One region of the Salinibacterium sp. CAN_S4 genome, then DNA from elsewhere that is predicted to be linked to it. Evidence: predicted binding sites of a transcription regulator. Region 1 holds the regulator's gene; each other region holds the start of a gene.

Region 1 (6,265 bases):
GATGACCTCCGCGCTCTGGATACCCGGCTTGATCTCGATCGAGATGTCGCCGTCGAGCCCCTTCACGGTCGTGCGCGTGCCGAGGATCGCGTCGGTCATGGCGACCTCGACCGTCGCGAGCAGGTCGTCGCCGTTGCGGCTGAACGTTTCATGGTGGCGCACCTTGATCTCGAGGAACAGGTCGCCGTTCGGTCCGCCCGCGGGCCCGACCTCTCCCTGCTCCGGCATCTGCAGGCGCAGTCCGGTCTCGACGCCGGCCGGGATGTCGACCGGGATGGTGCGCGATGCACGTACGCGACCCTGCCCGGCGCACGTCGCGCACGGGTTCAGGATGATCGAACCGTAGCCGCGGCAGGTTCCGCACGGGTTCGACGTCATGACGTTGCCCAGCAGGCTGCGCATCGTGCGCTGGATCTGGCCTGAACCGTGGCAGATGTCACACGTGACCGGAGAGGTTCCCGGTGCCGTGCACGAACCGTGGCAGGTCTCGCACAGCACAGCTGTGTTGACCTCGAGGTCGCGCTTGGTGCCGAAGATGACCTCGTCGAGGTCCACCTCGACACGAACGAGCGCATCCTGCCCGCGTTCGCTGCGTGATCGCGGTCCCGTCGAGCGGCCGCCACCCCCGCCGCCGCCGAAGAACGTCTCGAAGATGTCGCCGAATCCGAAATTGGCACCGCCGGCGCCGAATCCCGCCTGCGGGCCCATGTCGTACTGCTGGCGCTGCTGCGCATCGCTCAGCACGTCGTAGGCGTGCGTGACCGACTTGAAGCGTTCCGAGGCATCAGCGCTCGGGTTCACGTCGGGGTGAAGTTCGCGCGCCAAACGGCGGTAGGCCTTCTTGATTTCTTCTGGAGTGGCACTGCGTTCTACGCCGAGTACCTCGTAATGGTCTGCCAAGAGTCGATATTCCTCAGTTATTCCGTGCCGAGAAGCCGCGAGAGATAGCGGGCGACTGCTCGCACCGCGGCCATGTTGTTCGAATAGTCCATGCGCGTCGGGCCCAACACCCCGAGTCGCGCCACACTTCCCCCCGACGACGAATATCCGCTGGTCACAACGGATGTCTCGCCGAGGCCGTATCCCGCATTCTCGCGGCCGATCCTCGCGAGCACCCCGCCGGGCTGGATCTCCATTTCACCGAAGAGCCTGAGCAGGGTCACCTGCTCTTCGATCGCTTCGAGCACCGGGAAGATGCTTCCGCTGAAATCGTCCTCGGTGCGGGCGAGGTTCGCCGTACCGGCCATGATCAGCCGGTCCTGCTTATTGGCGAGCACCTGCTCAGACAGGCTCGCCACGATCTGCTGCACCACGGGGTGTCGCTCCGGTGCGAAACCGTCCACGAACGTGGCCAGTTTTGCGGCGGCATCCTGCAGTCCGAGCCCACCGAGCGAGGCGTTCAGTTTCGCGCGGAGTTCGCCGATGAGCACGTCGTCGATGGGTGACGCGACATCGAGCACGCGCTGCTCCACGTGACCGGAGTCCGTGATGAACACCGTCATCAACCGCGTTTCCGCGAGTGGGACGAGTTCCACATGCCGGACACGGGCCGTGGACAACGATGGGTATTGGACGAGTGCGACCTGGTGGGTGAGCTGGGAGAGCAGCCTGACGGTACGCGCAAGCACGTCATCGAGGTCGACGGACTGGCCGAGGAAGGCCTCGATCGCACCACGCTGAGCGACGGTCAGCGGCCGGAGATCAGCGAGCTGGTCGACGAAGACACGGTAGCCCTTATCCGTCGGCACCCGGCCGGACGACGTGTGCGGGGCTGTAATCAGTTCCTCGTCTTCGAGGAGCGCCATGTCGTTGCGGATGGTGGCGGCCGAGACACCGAAGGAGTGTCGCTCGACTATCGATTTGGAGCCGACGGGCTCCCGGGAGGCGACGTAATCCTGCACGATGACACGCAGGACTTCGAGTCCACGATCTGAAACCATGCCCCGTCCGCCTCTCGCCATTGGCACTCCACCATGTGGACTGCCAATTGTACCGTGACACACCGCGCAACGATCGTTGCACGCGCTGCGCGGTAGGCACTACCTTGTTCCCTGTGCTGAGACAGAGCGACGATTCCTAGCTCAGCCGCACCGTTCTCCCAGCACCGACCCAGGCACCACGCCGAACGTCACCCTCGAAAGGCACATCACCATGACCGATTCCCACCAGCAGGCAGCACCGTCAGCTCCCCTTACCGAGACCGAAGACCGCCAGTGGGCGTCGTTCGCTCACCTCGGCGGCATCATCGGATTCCTCCCGTCCCTCATCATCTGGCTCGTTTTCAAGGATCGCGGATCGTTCACGAACACCGAGGCAAAGGAGGCCCTGAACTTCCAGATCACACTTGCGATCGGCCAGGTCGCGGTTCAGATTCTCGCTGCGGTGCTCGCCGTGATCACTTTCGGTATCGGCTTCCTCCTCAGTGGGTTGTCGTGGGTGATCATCATCATCTCGGTCATCTTCTCCATCATGGGCTTCCTCAAGGCGAAGGACGGCATCGCGTACCGTTACCCGTTCGCGCTGCGCCTCATCAAGTAATCCCGCCCGACATCGGGCCCGTGAGCACGTGCTCGCGGGCCCGTTGTCGTTAAGCGGCGACTATCGCCGCCCCTGCTGCTTTAATGGGGCCATGTCAGATTCCACGCCTCCCACCAGCCCGTATGCAACAGTTCAGCCGTTGAGCCCGAGCGACGAGAAACTCTGGGCGACGCTGATCCACGTCGGCGGGATCATCCTCTCGTTCCTGCCCGCCCTGATCGGATACATCGTGCTGAAGGATCGCGGCCCGTTCATCCGCGCCCACTCCGCCACCGCCCTGAACTTCCAGATCACGCTGATGATCGCGTACATCGCGGGAACCATCACGTCCCTCATCGGGATCGGACTGCTCATCCTGCTCGCAGCCTGGGTGCTGTCCATCGTGTTCGGCATCATGGCCGCGATCGCTGCGAATAACGGGCAGGCCTACCAGTACCCGCTCGCGATCAAGTTTGTAAGCTAGGGCGTCGGGTCGTCGAGCAGTCGTCGCACGACCGCATCCGCGAGCAACCTGCCGCGCATCGTCAGCTCGACGCGGCCGCTGAGGGCCGCGCGCGCATCCACCAGTTCATCGGCGATGAGCCCGGCCACGGCGGTGCGGCCGGCGGCGTCGAGCCGGGCGACTGGCAGGCCGTCCCGCACCCTGGTCTGGAGCAGCACGGCTTCGACCCTGCGCGTCTCGTCGTCGAGAGTCTCCCTGCCCGCAGCGGGTGACGCTCCCACAGCCATGCGATCGGCGTACGCCGCGGGATGCTTGACATTCCACCAGCGCACCCCGCCGACATGGCTGTGTGCTCCCGGCCCGACGCCCCACCAGTCGTGGCCGACCCAGTATCCGAGGTTGTGTGCCGACCGGAAGCCGTCAGCCCTGGCCCAGTTCGATACCTCGTACCACTGGAATCCAGCCGCGGAGAATCGTGACTCGGCGAGCTCGTACATGTCGGCCTGCAGGTCGTCATCGGGCATTTCGACCTGCCCCCGACGAATCTGGCCGGCGAGTTTCGTGCCGTCTTCGATGATCAGCGCATAAGCCGAAATGTGGTCGGGATGCTGCGCGAGCGCCTGCGAGACAGACGCCTCCCAATCAGCGAGAGACTCCCCCGGCGTGCCGTAGATCAGGTCGAGGCTGACCTGCAGCCCGGCCTCCCGAGCCCACTGGACGACGAGCGGAATCCGCTCGGGATCGTGAGTGCGTTCGAGGGTGGCGAGCACGTGGGGCACGGCGGACTGCATCCCGAACGAAACTCTCGTGAATCCTGCGGCGCGGAGCGCGAACAGGTAGTCACGGTCGACGGAGTCCGGATTCGCTTCGGTCGTCACCTCTGCACCCTCGGCGAGCCCCCAGGTGTCGACCACGGCGGCAAGCATGTCGGCGAGATCGGTGACGGGAAGGATGGTCGGGGTCCCTCCCCCGAAGAACACCGTGGATGCCGGCCGTTCCGGCACCGTCGAGGTGCGCAGCACGCCCTGTGCCAGCGCGATCTCCGCGATCGCCTGGCTCGCGAAGTCGCCACGCTTCGCTCCGCGGAGTTCGTCGCTCGTATAGGTGTTGAAGTCGCAGTACCCGCAGCGCACCCGGCAGAAGGGCACGTGCAGGTAGACCCCGAAGTTGCGCGAGGAAGCGCCAATGCTCACGCTCGCCGGCAGCAGTCCGTCCAGCGGAGCGGGGTCGGCGATCGGCAGGGCGCTAGGCATGCCGACGGTTCCGGGTCATCCGTCAATTCTCGCAGGTGACGGGTTGCGCCATCACCATGCCGGCAAGGGAACAGCTCTCCCGACCCGGTCAGGCGAGCGAGCGGAGATACCGGCGGGTGTAGAACTCCTGCGTCAGGCGCAACACGGGCGAGACGAGCCACCAGAAGCGGTTCGCCGGGCGCGAGAACGCGCGGATGTCGATCCACACCGAGTCATCGTCGCGGTGTTCGACGATGAACGCTTCTTCACCATTCTCCGGATGCCCCGGCAGGGTGCCGTACGCGAAACCGACCCTGCGCGGCTCCCGTACGACGAACACGACCCTGGCAGCCGCGGGCACCCTGAATGGACCGAACGGAATGAGGAGTGTGACGGTGCTGCCCTCGGTCACGACCTGCGAACCCCGGATGCCGAAGCCGCTGCCCCGCTGCACGCCCCACTCGAGCACCGCTTTGGACGCCGCGGCGAAGTGGGCGGAACCGGTGCCGATCCGGGCGGTCCGCTCGATCCCGCGGTACCCATCGGGAGGCGAGGATGCCGCGAACGGATCAGCCGTAGCGCCCACCGCACGGTAGGTCAGTTCGAGGTCGTCGAGTGAGCTCACCTGAGCCAGCGTATCCGCGAAACAGCGCTACTTCTTGTCCTTCTTCTCGGTGTCCCCGGTGAGCGCTGCGACGAACGCCTCCTGCGGAACCTCGACGCGACCCACCATCTTCATACGCTTTTTGCCCTCCTTCTGCTTCTCGAGGAGTTTGCGCTTACGGGTGATGTCACCTCCGTAGCACTTGGCGAGCACGTCTTTACGGATCGCACTGATCGACTCACGCGCGATGATGCGCGCGCCGATCGCGGCCTGGATCGGCACCTCGAACTGCTGGCGAGGAATCAGTTTCTTCAGGCGCTCCGTCATGAGCACGCCATAGGCATAGGCCTTGTCGCGATGCACGATGGCGCTGAAAGCATCGACGGCCTCGCCCTGGAGCAGGATGTCGACCTTCACCAGGTCGGCCTCGGCCTCACCGGATGGCTCGTAATCCAGGCTCGCGTAGCCCGCGGTTTTGCTCTTCAGCTGGTCGAAGAAGTCGAAGACGATCTCGCCGAGCGGGATCGTGTATTTGATCTCGACCCGGTCTTCGCCGAGGTAATCCATGCCGATGAGGGTGCCGCGCCGGGACTGGCACAATTCCATGATCGTGCCGACGTAATCCTTGGGGGCGAGGATGGCGGCCCGCACCATCGGCTCGCTGACGTGTGCGATCTTCGTGCCCGAGGGAAACTCGCTCGGGTTGGTGACGGTGAACTGCTTCTTGTCTTCTGTCATCACCTCGTACGTCACGCTCGGAGCCGTGGAGATGAGGTCGAGGCCGAACTCGCGCTCGAGGCGCTCGGTGACGATCTCGAGGTGCAGCAGTCCGAGGAATCCGCAGCGGAACCCGAATCCGAGTGCCACAGAGGTCTCCGGTTCGTAGTTGAGGGAGGCGTCGGAGAGCTTCAGCTTGTCAAGCGCTTCACGCAACACCGGATAGTCGCTGCCGTCGATCGGGTACAGCCCCGAGAACACCATCGGCTTTGGGTCCGTGTAGCCCGCGAGCGCCGTCGTCGAGGGACGCTGGGCGTTCGTGACGGTGTCGCCGACCTTCGACTGGCGCACATCCTTCACGCCCGTGATCAGGTAGCCGACCTCGCCGACGCCGAGCCCCTTGGTGGGAGTCGGTTCCGGGCTGGACACACCGATCTCGAGCAACTCGTGCACAGCTCGCGTCGACATCATCTGGATGCGCTCGCGCGGGCTCAGGTGCCCGTCGATCATGCGCACATAGGTGATGACACCACGGTAGGAGTCGTAGACGGAGTCGAAGATCATCGCCCGGCTCGGAGCGTTCGGGTCACCCTTCGGCGCCGGAATAAGCTCGACGACGCGGTCGAGCAGTTGCTCGACACCCATGCCGGTCTTGCCACTCACCCGCAGTACGTCTTCGGGCTTGCCACCGATGAGGCTGGCCAGTTCCTTCGCGTACTTATCCGGGTCGGC
Region 2 (5,483 bases), on a different contig from region 1:
ACCCGCAGACGACGAAACGGCCGGCCTCCCGAAGGAGACCGGCCGTTCTGTGTGTCAGTACAGACCTAGAAGTCCATGCCGCCCGACGGGTCACCCATCGGCGCTGCGTTCTTCTCGGGCTTGTCGGCGACAACAGCCTCGGTCGTGAGGAACAGACCGGCGATCGACGACGCGTTCAGCAGGGCTGAGCGGGTTACCTTCACCGGGTCGTTGATTCCGGCAGCGAGCATGTCGACGTACTCACCGGTCGCGGCGTTGAGGCCCTGGCCGACCGGGAGGTGGCGCACCTTGTCGGCCACAACACCGGGCTCGAGGCCCGCGTTGAGTGCGATCTGCTTGAGCGGAGCGTCGATGGCCACGCGCACGATGTTCGCGCCCGTTGCCTCGTCGCCGACCAGGTTCTTGACTGCGTCAGACTCGAACGCGATCTTGCCAGCCTGGATGAGTGCGACGCCACCACCGGCGACGATGCCCTCTTCGACGGCTGCCTTGGCGTTGCGCACTGCATCCTCGATGCGGTGCTTGCGCTCCTTGAGCTCGACCTCGGTTGCGGCTCCGGCCTTGATGACGGCAACGCCACCAGCGAGCTTCGCGAGACGCTCCTGGAGCTTCTCGCGGTCGTAGTCGCTGTCGGTGTTCTCGATCTCGGCACGGATCTGCTTGACGCGGCCAGCGATGGCCTCTTCGTCGCCCGATCCTTCGATGATGGTGGTCTCATCCTTGGTGATGATGACCTTGCGCGCACGGCCCAGCAGGTCGAGGGTCGCGTTCTCGAGCTTGAGGCCGACCTCCTCGGAGATGACCTGTCCGCCCGTGAGGATGGCGATGTCGGCGAGCTGCGCCTTGCGACGGTCTCCGAAGCCGGGAGCCTTGACGGCGACCGACTTGAAGATGCCACGGATCTTGTTGACCACCAGGGTCGCGAGGGCTTCTCCGTCGACGTCTTCGGCGATGATGAGCAGCTGCTTGCCGCTCTGGATCACCTTGTCGACGATGGGGAGCAGGTCCTTGATGTTCGAGACCTTGCTGTTGACGATCAGGATGTACGGGTCTTCGAAGACCGCTTCCTGGCGCTCGGGGTCGGTGACGAAGTATGCCGACAGGTAACCCTTGTCGAAGCGCATTCCCTCGGTGAGCTCGAGCTCGGTGCCGAACGTGTTCGACTCCTCGACGGTGACAACGCCTTCCTTGCCGACCTTGTCGATGGCCTCGGCGATCAGCGCGCCGATCTCGGGGTCACCAGCGGAGATGGATGCCGTGGCAGCGATCTCTTCCTTGGTCTCGATCTCCTTGGCGCTGGCAATGAGTGCCTCGATGACGGCTGCCGTAGCCTTCTCGATTCCGCGCTTCAGGCTGATCGGGTCTGCGCCGGCTGCGACGTTGCGCAGTCCTTCGCGAACGAGCGCCTGGGCGAGGACGACCGAGGTGGTCGTTCCGTCGCCGGCGACGTCATCGGTCTTCTTGGCGACCTCTTTGACGAGCTCCGCACCGATCTTCTCGTACGGGTCGTCGAGTTCGATCTCCTTGGCGATCGACACACCGTCGTTCGTGATGGTGGGAGCGCCCCACTTCTTCTCGAGCACGACGTTACGACCGCGTGGGCCGAGGGTGACCTTGACTGCGTCGGCGAGAATATTCAGGCCGCGCTCGAGGCCGCGACGGGCCTCTTCGTTGAAAGCAATGATCTTTGCCATGTGTGTTTCTCGTCCCTCCCGGACGTCGTACGAGTGAATTCGTTAGCACTCGAAACATGCGAGTGCCAATGGCTAAATTAGCACTCGCTGGTGTCGAGTGCAAGACAACAGCCGGGGGTGGATGCCCGTTAACGCAGGCGGCGCCGCCCACCGAAGTGGGCGGCGCCTGGGGCTGACGAGTCTGGCGACTACGCGGGGCGAACGGCGTCGGCCTGCGGCCCCTTGGTGCCTGTTCCGACCTCGAAGATCACCTTCTGGCCCTCTTCGAGAACCTTGTATCCGCCCATCTCGATGGACGAGTAGTGAACGAAGACATCCTGTCCCCCGTCATCGACGGTGATGAAGCCGTAGCCCTTCTCGGCGTTGAACCATTTCACGGTCCCGTTGGCCATGTTTTTCTCCCTGGTCTGAACTGGTGCAGGCCGGACGGGGCCTCCATTTTCAGATCGTATCCGAGCGAAAACACTGCGGGGAGGGCCGTTACCGACTCGCAACAGCCCCGGCGCGAAGATTAAACATCTCCGTAACACAGGGCGGAGATCCGGCACTCCTGGGCGGTTCGGGGCCGGATTTATCCCTCGGGAGTGGCACCGGGATAGTCGGCGCCGAGCACGATGTTCAGCGGGTTTCCGGGATAGGTCTCGGCGGGCACGAGTGCGATCTCGCCGACGCCGAGCGCGACGACGAGTCCGCGAGCGACATCCTCATTGGCAGGGTCGCTGTAGTAGACGGTGGTCACCGCGACGTCCCGTGTCGACGCGAGAGCGCGCGCGTCGATGGTCCAGCCGGCGGCGGCGAGCGCATCCCCGACGGTGTTCTGCAGGCCAGTGGTGGCCGAGCCGTTGTAGATGGAGGTCGTGATCGCCCGGGCGGGGTCGATGGTGGTGGGGTCGAGCACAGGCTCGGCGGTCGGCGTCGGTGTCGCGGTGGCCGCGGGCGTCGCCGCTGGCGTCGCGGAGAGGAACGGGATGTCGACCTCGATGCCCATAAACGTACGCAGCCCGACGATGCCGCCCACGATCAAGACGAGCGTGGCGAGCGCCGCCCACGCGAACGCGATCCATCCACGACCGCGACGAGCGGGGCCGCGGTGGGCGCCGATGCGTTGCAGGTCGTCGGGCAGCTCATCGAACCGGTCTTTGGGGTAGGCCATAGGTCAGTAGGTCGATTCTTCGTCGTGGGGCGCTCCGGCGCCGCGTTCTGGTCTTCCGAATGCCCGAGCGGCCCTCGCGGAGGTTCGCGCATCCCGGGCACGCTGCAAGCGGCCTACGAGCATCGGATCGTGTCGCACGGCAGCGGGCAGGTCGATCACGGCATTCAGAACCTGATAGTAACGGGCGGTCGACAGCGAAAACTGTGAACGAATCGCTTCCTCTTTAGCTCCGGCGTGCCGCCACCATTCACGCTCGAAGTCGAGAATGGATGCGTCGCGGGCAGACAGGCCCGCTACGGGGCCGTCCGCGGGCTGCGGCTGGGCACTCATCCACACCTCCAAAGCGCGGTGTCATCATAGGCCGCGACGGCTCCAACCCCGGGAGGCTGGGGGCTCGTCGCGAAGCTCAATTCCCGGTCGAGCCGGCGCGATACATCGAGATGTGCATGATCGTCGCCTCGTCGTACGGCTCTCCGAAAGCCACGAACCCGAACTTCGCATAGAGCGGAGCGACGTACTGCTGGGCGTGCAGCATCATTGGCAGGCCCGCGAACTCGTCGAGGGCGGTGGCCATCAGCTGCTGGGCGAGGCCTTCGCCGCGGCGATCCTCCCGCACGACGACCCGCCCGATGATGTGATGCGCGTCGCGGTGCTCGGCGGTCTCGTTGACGAGAACGCGCAGGTACGCTGCGGCTCCGGTCGAGTCTGAGATCCAGTAGTGGCGCGTGCCCGGCTCCTGGTCGCGGTTGTCGAGCTCTTCTTCGTCGACCTTCTGCTCGACGAAGAACACATCAGTCCGCAGTTTCAGTACGTCGTAGAGTTCGTTAGTTGTGAGTTCGCTCCACGAGCGGGAGACGACGGAACATTCGGGCACGATCGCGAGTTTAATACAGAGGAACACCGCTTCCCCGTATCAAGGAGAAACACATGACGTACAAGGTTGAGAAGACCGAGCAGGAATGGCGCGACGAGCTGGGCGACCGCTACTCGATCCTGCGCGAGGCCGCGACCGAACGCCCATGGTCCGGTGCGCTGCTCGACGAGAAGCGCGAAGGCACGTACACCTGCGGCGCCTGCAACGCAGAACTGTTCAAGAGCGGTGCGAAGTTCGATTCAGGATCCGGCTGGCCGAGCTTCTTCGAATCGGTGAACCCCGACGCCGTCGAGTTGAAGACCGACAAGTCTCTTGGAATGGTGCGCACCGAAGTCGTCTGCGGAACCTGCGGTTCGCACCTCGGGCACCTCTTCGACGACGCCTACCAGACCCCGACGGGCGACCGGTTCTGCATGAACTCCCTCTCCCTCGGCTTCAAGGAAAACTGATTGTCTGCTCTCCAGGCGGTCATGCGCCGGCACTCCTATCCCCAGGTCACCGCTGACGCACCCACCCACGAACAGCTCGCACCGTTCGTCGAGGCTGCCGCGACGATCGCCGACCACGGCTCGCTGAAGCCGTGGCGGCTGATCGAGTTGCGGGGCGACGACAGGGTCAAGCTCGGCAAGGCCTTTGCGAAGGAAGGCGGCTCGGCAGATAAACCGTTGCGCGCGTCACTGCTCATCGCCGTGGTGGCGATACACCGGTCGAAGAGCAAGCCCGAATGGGAGCAGGAGGTCGTGGCATCCGGTGTCGGCTACATGATGAGCCTGCTGCTGGATGAAGCGGGCTGGGGCGTCTTCTGGCGCACCGGCGACCTCACGCGCACGAAGCGTGTGGCCAAGATGCACAAGCTCGAGAAGAACGAGAAGCTCATGGGCTGGCTCTATGTGGGCGGCAAGCCCGCGAAGTCGAAGGCGCATCGCCGCCCGAAGATCACGGTCTCGCAGCACCTCTCGACGCCCTGAATGGCAACGCCGGCGTCGCCGCGATCCCGAGTGCTACAAGGGTGATGGCGGTGCCGGCGACGGTCGTCCAGCCGAGTGGATGCCCGTCAGCAGGCACCACGATGTCGAGCAGCAGCGCGACGATGAGTTGCCCCGAGATCGTTCCGAGGGCCAGCAGAAGCACGCCGATGCGCGGCGCCAGGATCGCTCCGAGCCCGATGAACCCGGCACCGATCGCCCCGCCGAGGTAAAGCACGGGATTCGTCGGATACTCCGTCGGAAGCCCGACGAACGCGGTGTGCACGATGGCGGCGAGCACGAGCAGCGTCGTACCGACGATGAAGTTCACCACCGTCGCTGTGACGGGTGAGCGGGAGATCATCCGCACCTCGCCGTTGGCCGCCTGCTGCCACGGGATCGCGAGACCCGCGATGAACGGCAGCAGCACGAGCCACAGCGGCACGCTGCCGATGAACTGTGTCGAGACGACGAGCACGACGGCGGCGAGCATGAGCACAGAGCCCACGATGCGGGCGGGCGTAATGGTGCGCGGGGGCGTCGAACCCATCCCGCGCCTGTCGACCACGAGCCCGCTGAGGGTCTGGCCGAACACCACGGCGACGGTGAAGACGGCGATGCCGAGCAGGCCGGCGGCGAGGCCCTGCGACAGCACGAACAGAGCGCCTGACGCGCCACCCATGACCAGCCACCACGGGATATCCCGGGTCCGCAGCGCAGTGTTGATGATGCGGAATCCGGCTCGACCCGGTGTCGACAGCGCCAGGATGACGAGCATAAGGATGAGCCCGGAACCG
Region 3 (6,265 bases), on a different contig from region 1:
CCACGCTTCCCGTCACGACGATCCAGGCGTAGCCGCGCAATCGGCCTCGCGGCTGCCCGCGCGGTCGCGTTGACATGCCAGCGGGACGCTGCCACGATGGGCAACGCCGATACGGCACCGACTTTCCTAAGGAGACCGCTCATGACCGAACCCACCCCGTACTCGACCCCCCAGCCGCAGCAGCCGTATGGCGCTCAGCCCGCCGGACCCAAGACGAACGTGCTGGCGATCATCGCGTTGATCGGTGGATTCGTGATTCCGCTTGCGGGAATCATCGTCGGATTCATCGCCCTGAACCAGATCAAGACCTCGGGTGAAGGCGGCCGCGGGCTCGCGATCGGCGGAATCGTCGTCGGTTTCGTCGTGGGCGCGCTGACCATCCTGCTGGTCGCGTTCTCCGTCATCATCCCCCTGATGCTCGTCGGATCGTACGGCGGCTACAACTACTGATCACGAGGAGAGCCTTGCACTGGGGTGTGAGGTTCCATCGTCGTGGTGACCCTCGGATCGACTGGAGTACGCATGGCTGACAAGACCCCCGACAACGACATTCCGCCGATCCCGGTTCCGGCATCGGCTGACGCTGCGCCACCCGCGCCGGTGGAGCCTGCCCCTCGTGTCGCCCCGCCGACCTCGGCGGCGCCCGTCGCCCCGCCTGCGCCACTTCCTCCGGTCGCCACGCCAGCCCCCGAGGCACCGGCTCCGGCCGCCGCGCGCCCCGATCCCTATGCCGCTCCGTCAGCTGTCCCGCCGTATGCCGCGTCTGCGGAGCCGCAGCCATACGCGTCGCAGCCATACGCGTCGCAGCCGTACGCGTCGCAGCCGTACGCGTCGCAGCCGTACGCGTCGCAGCCCACCGGCCAGCCGAACCCGTACGCCCCCGTCGCCGCAGGCCCCACCCAGACCCTCAGCATCATCGGCATGATCGCCGGAATCGTGGGCGTGCTCGGCTCTTTCGTCGGCTTCGGATTCCTGCCGGCGCTCGCGGGAGTGATCCTGGGCCACATCGCGCAGAAGCGGGAACCGTGGGCCAAGGGCCTCTGGGTGACCGCCCTCATCACGGGCTATGTGGGCGTGGGTATTTCGCTCTTTGCGGGCATCGGCTTGCTGTTCTTCTTTGTGCTCGGAATGTCGGGTTCCACCTTCTAGAAGGTCACCCTGTCGACGAGCAGCGCCCGTCGCTGCGCGCCCACCCTAGTGAGTATGAGGGTGCCGCTCGCCTCGCCCTTCGGCGCGAGCGCGGTCCTGAATGCGGCGGGATCGATGTCGACTCCGCGCTTCTTAATCTCGAGAGTCCCGATGCCACGCGCGGCGATCTCGCGCTTGAGCGTGCGTTTGTCGAGCGGAAACTCCTCGATCACGCGAAAGCACGAAGCGAAGGGCGTGTGCCGGGCCTCGTCCGACGTCACATAGGCGATGGAAGGCTCGAGCATCCTGCCGCCCAGGGTTCGCGCCAGATCGCCGATCAGTCGGGCCCGGATGACCGCACCATCGGGCTCGTAGACGAATCCGCCGAGCGCGCCGGTCTCCGCGTCCTCGCTGTCGGCGGCCGCGGTCAGCTCCGCGGTTCCCGTGCCGCTGATGACGAGCGCCGAGCGCCGGATGCCCGGTCGGGCGAGGGACCCGAACCAGAGTCCGAGCTCGACCACGTCGCGGTCCACCGAGATCCACTGCGCTTCCGCGTCGTCGGGAATGAGCTCACGGTCGATGCCGGGGCCGAGCTTGATTCCGGTCGGATACAGTTCGGCGAGGCCGAAGGCGAAGTCGAGGGATGGCGACCAGTCACCGGGATCGCGCAGTCGACGCGCGCCGTCGCGACGGGCGGGGTCGAGGTAGATGCCGTCGACTCCGGCGAGATCGACGTCTTCGGCGGAGGAGTGTTCCACGCGGGCATTCGACCATGGCGCCAGGTTGTACGCCGCAATGGCTGCCGTGACCTCGTCGCGTTCGACCGCGGTCACCTCGAGCTCGAGTGCGGCGATGGCGAGGGCATCCGCCCCGATGCCGCACCCGAGATCCGCCACCCATTTCACGCCGGCATCGGCGAAGCGTCCGGCGTGGTGGGCCGCGACACCGAGGCGCGTGGCCTGTTCGAGACCGGCCTCGGTGAACAGCATCCGCTCAGCGAACGACCCGAATTTCGCGGTTGCACGATGGCGTAGTTTTGCCTGGTTGAGCACGGCGGCCACCAGCGCAGCGTCATGACCGGCTTTGCGCAGGTCGGATACCGAGCGGACCACGTCGGCAGTCGAGTCGAAGGGCGGCAGGGAGTCGAGCAGCCTGAGCCCCTCTGTGGAGAAGAGTTCTCTGAGCTCGGCCTGATCCATTCCCTCACGGTACCCGTGGTTGCGGAGTCGACACGATACGGGCCGGATTGATCTGGCACTCACGTTGATCGAGTGCCAACGAAGCTCTATAGTTGTGTTGGCACTCTCACAGGGAGTGTGCCAACCCAAGTTTTCAGGAAAGCAGAGGTCAACCGTGTCGGTGTCCATCAAGCCGCTCGAAGATCGAATCGTCATCAAGCAGGTAGAGGCAGAAACGACCACAGCGTCGGGTCTTGTCATCCCTGACACCGCGAAGGAGAAGCCCCAGGAGGGCGAGGTCGTCGCAGTGGGCCCCGGCCGCATCGACGACAACGGCAACCGCGTTCCCCTCGACATCGCAGTCGGTGACAAGGTCATCTACTCCAAGTACGGTGGAACCGAAGTGAAGTACGGCGGAGAAGACCTCCTCGTGCTGTCGGCTCGCGACGTGCTCGCGGTCGTCGTCCGCTAGTTTCGACTCCTCAGGCCCCGTTCTCACGGGTTCCTGCCATAAAGGCCCCGTGGTTCTGCCACGGGGTCTTGTGCGTGGTGCGTCAGCCGTAGGCTGGATCAGTGCCCACGACCCCCACCGCCGTCGACCGGGTGTCGCGGCCTGGGCTCGCGTTCGCCCTGGCGTCCTATGTGCTGTGGGGATTCCTCCCCGTACTGTTCGTGTCGCTGCAGCCCGCAGGCCCCATCGAGATCGTCGCGTGGCGCATCGTGCTCTCCCTCATCTTCTGTGCGCTCCTGATCTCGGTCACCCGCGGCTGGCCCCGGTTGCTCGCCATCCTCCGCGATCGGTCCACACTCGTGACGCTGTCGGTTGCGGGGGTATTCATCCTCGTGAACTGGGTCGTGTACGTGTACGCGAGCGTCACGGGTCACGTGGTGGAAGCATCGCTGGGCTACTTCACGAACCCCATCGTCACAGTGCTGCTCGGCGTGATCGTGCTTCGCGAGCGCTTGCGTCCGCTGCAATGGGTGGCGATCGGCGTCAGCGCGATCGCTGTCCTGGTGCTGGCGATCGGCTATGGTGCTTTTCCCTGGATCGCCCTCACGCTCGCCTTCAGTTTCGGTGTGTATGGACTCGTGAAGAAGCGAGTGGGTCCCCAAGCCGATGCGATCAGCGGATTGACGATCGAGACTGCCGTTCTCGCTCCCGCCGCGGCCGTCGCACTCGTCGTCATCGGCGCGGCCGGTGGGCTGACGATCGCGACGGAGGGCACCGGTCACACGGCGCTCATCCTGTCGCTCGGTGTGGCCACCGCGGTTCCGCTCATCCTGTTCGCCGCGGCATCCAGACGACTCCCGCTCACCTACATGGGGCTCGTGCAGTACATCGCACCGATCCTGCAGCTCCTCGTCGGTGTCGTGGTGCTCAAGGAAGACATGCCACCGGAGCGCTGGCTCGGCTTCGGGATCGTGTGGCTGGCGCTCGCCATCCTCACCATCGACATGTTCATTGCTGCCAGACGGCAACGGCGCGGAGCTCGCCCAGAGAACCGCAGATGACATCGGCTACGATGGCCGGGCCGCTCAACACCAACCCGAGTGTGGCGTGTCACGGGGTCACGTCGTGTGATCACGAGTCGGGCCAGAAACTCTGATGAAAAATACCATGCCCACGTTCCCTTCCACTCGTCACGTCAGGACCGCCATCGTCGGCGTGGCCGCTGTCGTCGCCGTCGTGCTGTCCGGATGCACCAGCGCTCCCGCTGAGCCCACAGCGACTCCACTCCCGCGGCCCGCCCTGACGCTGTCTATCGGCGCCCTGCTGCCGCAGACGGGCTCCCTGGCCGCGTTCGGCCCCGCGGCACAGGCTGGAGTCGATCTCGCCGTCCAGGAGATCAACGACGCCGACGTCGGGCTCACCATCACCACGTCGAGCCAGGATGCCGGTGATGCCACGGCAGATGTCGCCACGGCATCCACAACGACGCTGATCGACAGCGGCGTCTCGGTCATCATCGGGGCGCTTTCCGACGGTGTATCCAAGAAGGTCATCGACCAGATCGTGAACGCCGGGGTCGTCCAGATTTCGCCGGGGAATGTCTCCCTGGATTTCAGTCGCTACGCCGATGACAACCTCTACTGGCGCACAGCTCCATCCTGCGCCAGGGAGGGCGCGGCGCTGGGGGAGCAGATTGCCAGGTCAGGAGCGCAGTCCCTGGGGATCGTGTACCAGAGCGGATATTGCGAACCCGGGCTACCTGAAGCGCTTGCCGACGCGTTCGAGCGCGAAGGGGGGACCGTGGTGTCGAGAGTCGCGTTCGATGCGGCATCCACGACCCTCTCGGCCGAGGTGGCCGAGGTGGTCGCGGGTTCGCCTGCAGCGGTTGCCGTGCTCACGCCGACCCTCGCGAAGCTCGCGGTGCCGGACCTCGCGGCAGCCGGATTCACCGGTGAGGAGCTGTACTTCGTGGGGCTGCCCATCAGCGACCAGAGTGCGGAGATCGCGGCCGGTAGCCTGGCCGGTGCGACGGCGACACGACCGGGGCTCGATCTCTCCACGATGACGGATTTCACGGACCGCCTGCTCGAGATCAACCCGGCTCTCACCGAGTTCCGCTATGCGGCCGAGTCCTATGATGCCGTCGTCCTCGCGGCGCTGGCCGCGCTGGCCGCGAACGATACCTCGGGAGTCGCCATCGCCGCGGAACTCCAGGAGGTGTCAGGAGGCAGCGGAGGCGGAGAGAAGGCCACGACCTTCGAGCAGGCCGCGCGGGTCATCCTCGAAGGAAATACCGTGGACTATGACGGGCCGTCCGGCAGGATCACCTTCGACCAGAACGGCGATCCCAGCGACGCGGTGATCGGCCTCTTCGCCTATGGTGCGGACAACGGCCTTACGCGAATCGATTGATGACAGATGTTCCGACAGTCGACATCCACTCTCTCCTGTCAAGATCACGGAATATAACGATCGTGCCGTGTTACACGTCTGTAACACCCTTGTATTGTGCGCGGACCCCGCTACGCCTAACTTTGCTGAATGGTCACGTTTGTCGTGACTTTCACATTCCCGGCTAATACAACACGCAAGGAGCAACATGAGCGTATTCGCGAAGGCCAAGGCCCCACGCTCGCGGTCACTTAAGTCCCTGATCGGTGGCATCGCCATCGTCGGTGTCAGTGCAATCGTCTTGAGCGGCTGTGCAGCACCCGCAGAAGAGGGTGGAAGCAGCAGCGGTCCAGCGCAAGACCTTTCGCTGAAGCTCGGTACGGCTCTCCCGGTCACGGGTAACCTCGCCTTCCTCGGCCCGCCCGAAATCGCCGGTGGCGAGTACGCGGTCTCCGAGATCAACGCAGCCGACCTGGGCATCCAGATCGAACTCGTGCAGGGTGACTCGGGCGACACCGACAACAAGGCATACGAGACCGAGATCCCCCGCCTCCTGGGTGAAGACGTCAAGGCCATCCTCGGTGCGGCATCATCCGGTGTCTCGCTGCAGTTCATCGACCAGGTCACTGGCGCCGGCGTCATCCAGTTCTCGCCGGCAAACACCTCGGCGGCGTTCACCGACTACGACGACAACGGACTCTACTTCCGCACCGCCCCGTCGGACGTGCTCCAGGGTGAGGTTCTCGGAAACCTGATCGCAGAGTCCGGAGCAGAGACGCTCGGCATGATCGTGCTGAACGACTCATACGGAACCGGTCTCGCCAGCTTCACCAAGGAAGCCTTCGAAGCCGCTGGTGGAGAGGTAGTCGCAGAGACCACCTACAACACCGGTGACACCACGTTCGACGCGCAGATCAGCGAAGTTCTTGCTGCCGACCCCGACGCGATCGCACTGATCACGTTCGAGGAAGTCTCCACGATGATTCCGGGCCTCAGCGGATACCCCGCTGACCAGCTCTACTTCGTCGACGGTAACCTGAAGAACTTCGCGGACACGTTCCCGGCTGGCACCCTCACCGGCGCCAAGGGCACGCTTCCCGGCCTCAGCGTCGACACC

The links. The regulator HrcA, encoded in region 1, represses chaperone genes, less so after heat shock. The targets are predictions, from matches to a motif close to TTNGCACTCGNNNNNNNCGAGTGCNAA.
Region 2: the regulator HrcA is predicted to act here: its motif matches at 1,737-1,763, upstream of groL (chaperonin GroEL).
Region 3: the regulator HrcA is predicted to act here: its motif matches at 2,380-2,406, upstream of groES (co-chaperone GroES).

Annotation. Positions count from the first base shown of each region.
Region 1 covers NZ_JADOVB010000001.1:838,841-845,105, forward strand. The annotation lists gene dnaJ (molecular chaperone DnaJ) at 1-900, opposite strand, end outside; gene hrcA (heat-inducible transcriptional repressor HrcA) at 918-1,940, opposite strand; gene IWX81_RS04205 (DUF4870 domain-containing protein) at 2,152-2,538, shown strand; gene IWX81_RS04210 (DUF4870 domain-containing protein) at 2,630-3,001, shown strand; gene hemW (radical SAM family heme chaperone HemW) at 2,998-4,233, opposite strand; gene IWX81_RS04220 (DUF1990 family protein) at 4,322-4,837, opposite strand; gene lepA (translation elongation factor 4) at 4,865-6,265, opposite strand, start outside.
Region 2 covers NZ_JADOVB010000007.1:16,796-22,278, forward strand. The annotation lists gene groL (chaperonin GroEL) at 66-1,694, opposite strand; gene IWX81_RS14390 (cold-shock protein) at 1,883-2,086, opposite strand; gene IWX81_RS14395 (LytR C-terminal domain-containing protein) at 2,266-2,847, opposite strand; gene IWX81_RS14400 (DUF3263 domain-containing protein) at 2,851-3,177, opposite strand; gene IWX81_RS14405 (GNAT family N-acetyltransferase) at 3,254-3,721, opposite strand; gene msrB (peptide-methionine (R)-S-oxide reductase MsrB) at 3,775-4,170, shown strand; gene IWX81_RS14415 (nitroreductase family protein) at 4,171-4,689, shown strand; gene IWX81_RS14420 (DMT family transporter) at 4,658-5,483, opposite strand, start outside.
Region 3 covers NZ_JADOVB010000003.1:213,677-219,941, reverse strand. The annotation lists gene tsaD (tRNA (adenosine(37)-N6)-threonylcarbamoyltransferase complex transferase subunit TsaD) at 1-32, shown strand, start outside; gene IWX81_RS10005 (DUF4190 domain-containing protein) at 142-450, shown strand; gene IWX81_RS10000 (DUF4190 domain-containing protein) at 523-1,149, shown strand; gene IWX81_RS09995 (THUMP-like domain-containing protein) at 1,146-2,327, opposite strand; gene groES (co-chaperone GroES) at 2,482-2,778, shown strand; gene rarD (EamA family transporter RarD) at 2,880-3,818, shown strand; gene IWX81_RS09980 (ABC transporter substrate-binding protein) at 3,925-5,169, shown strand; gene IWX81_RS09975 (ABC transporter substrate-binding protein) at 5,357-6,265, shown strand, end outside.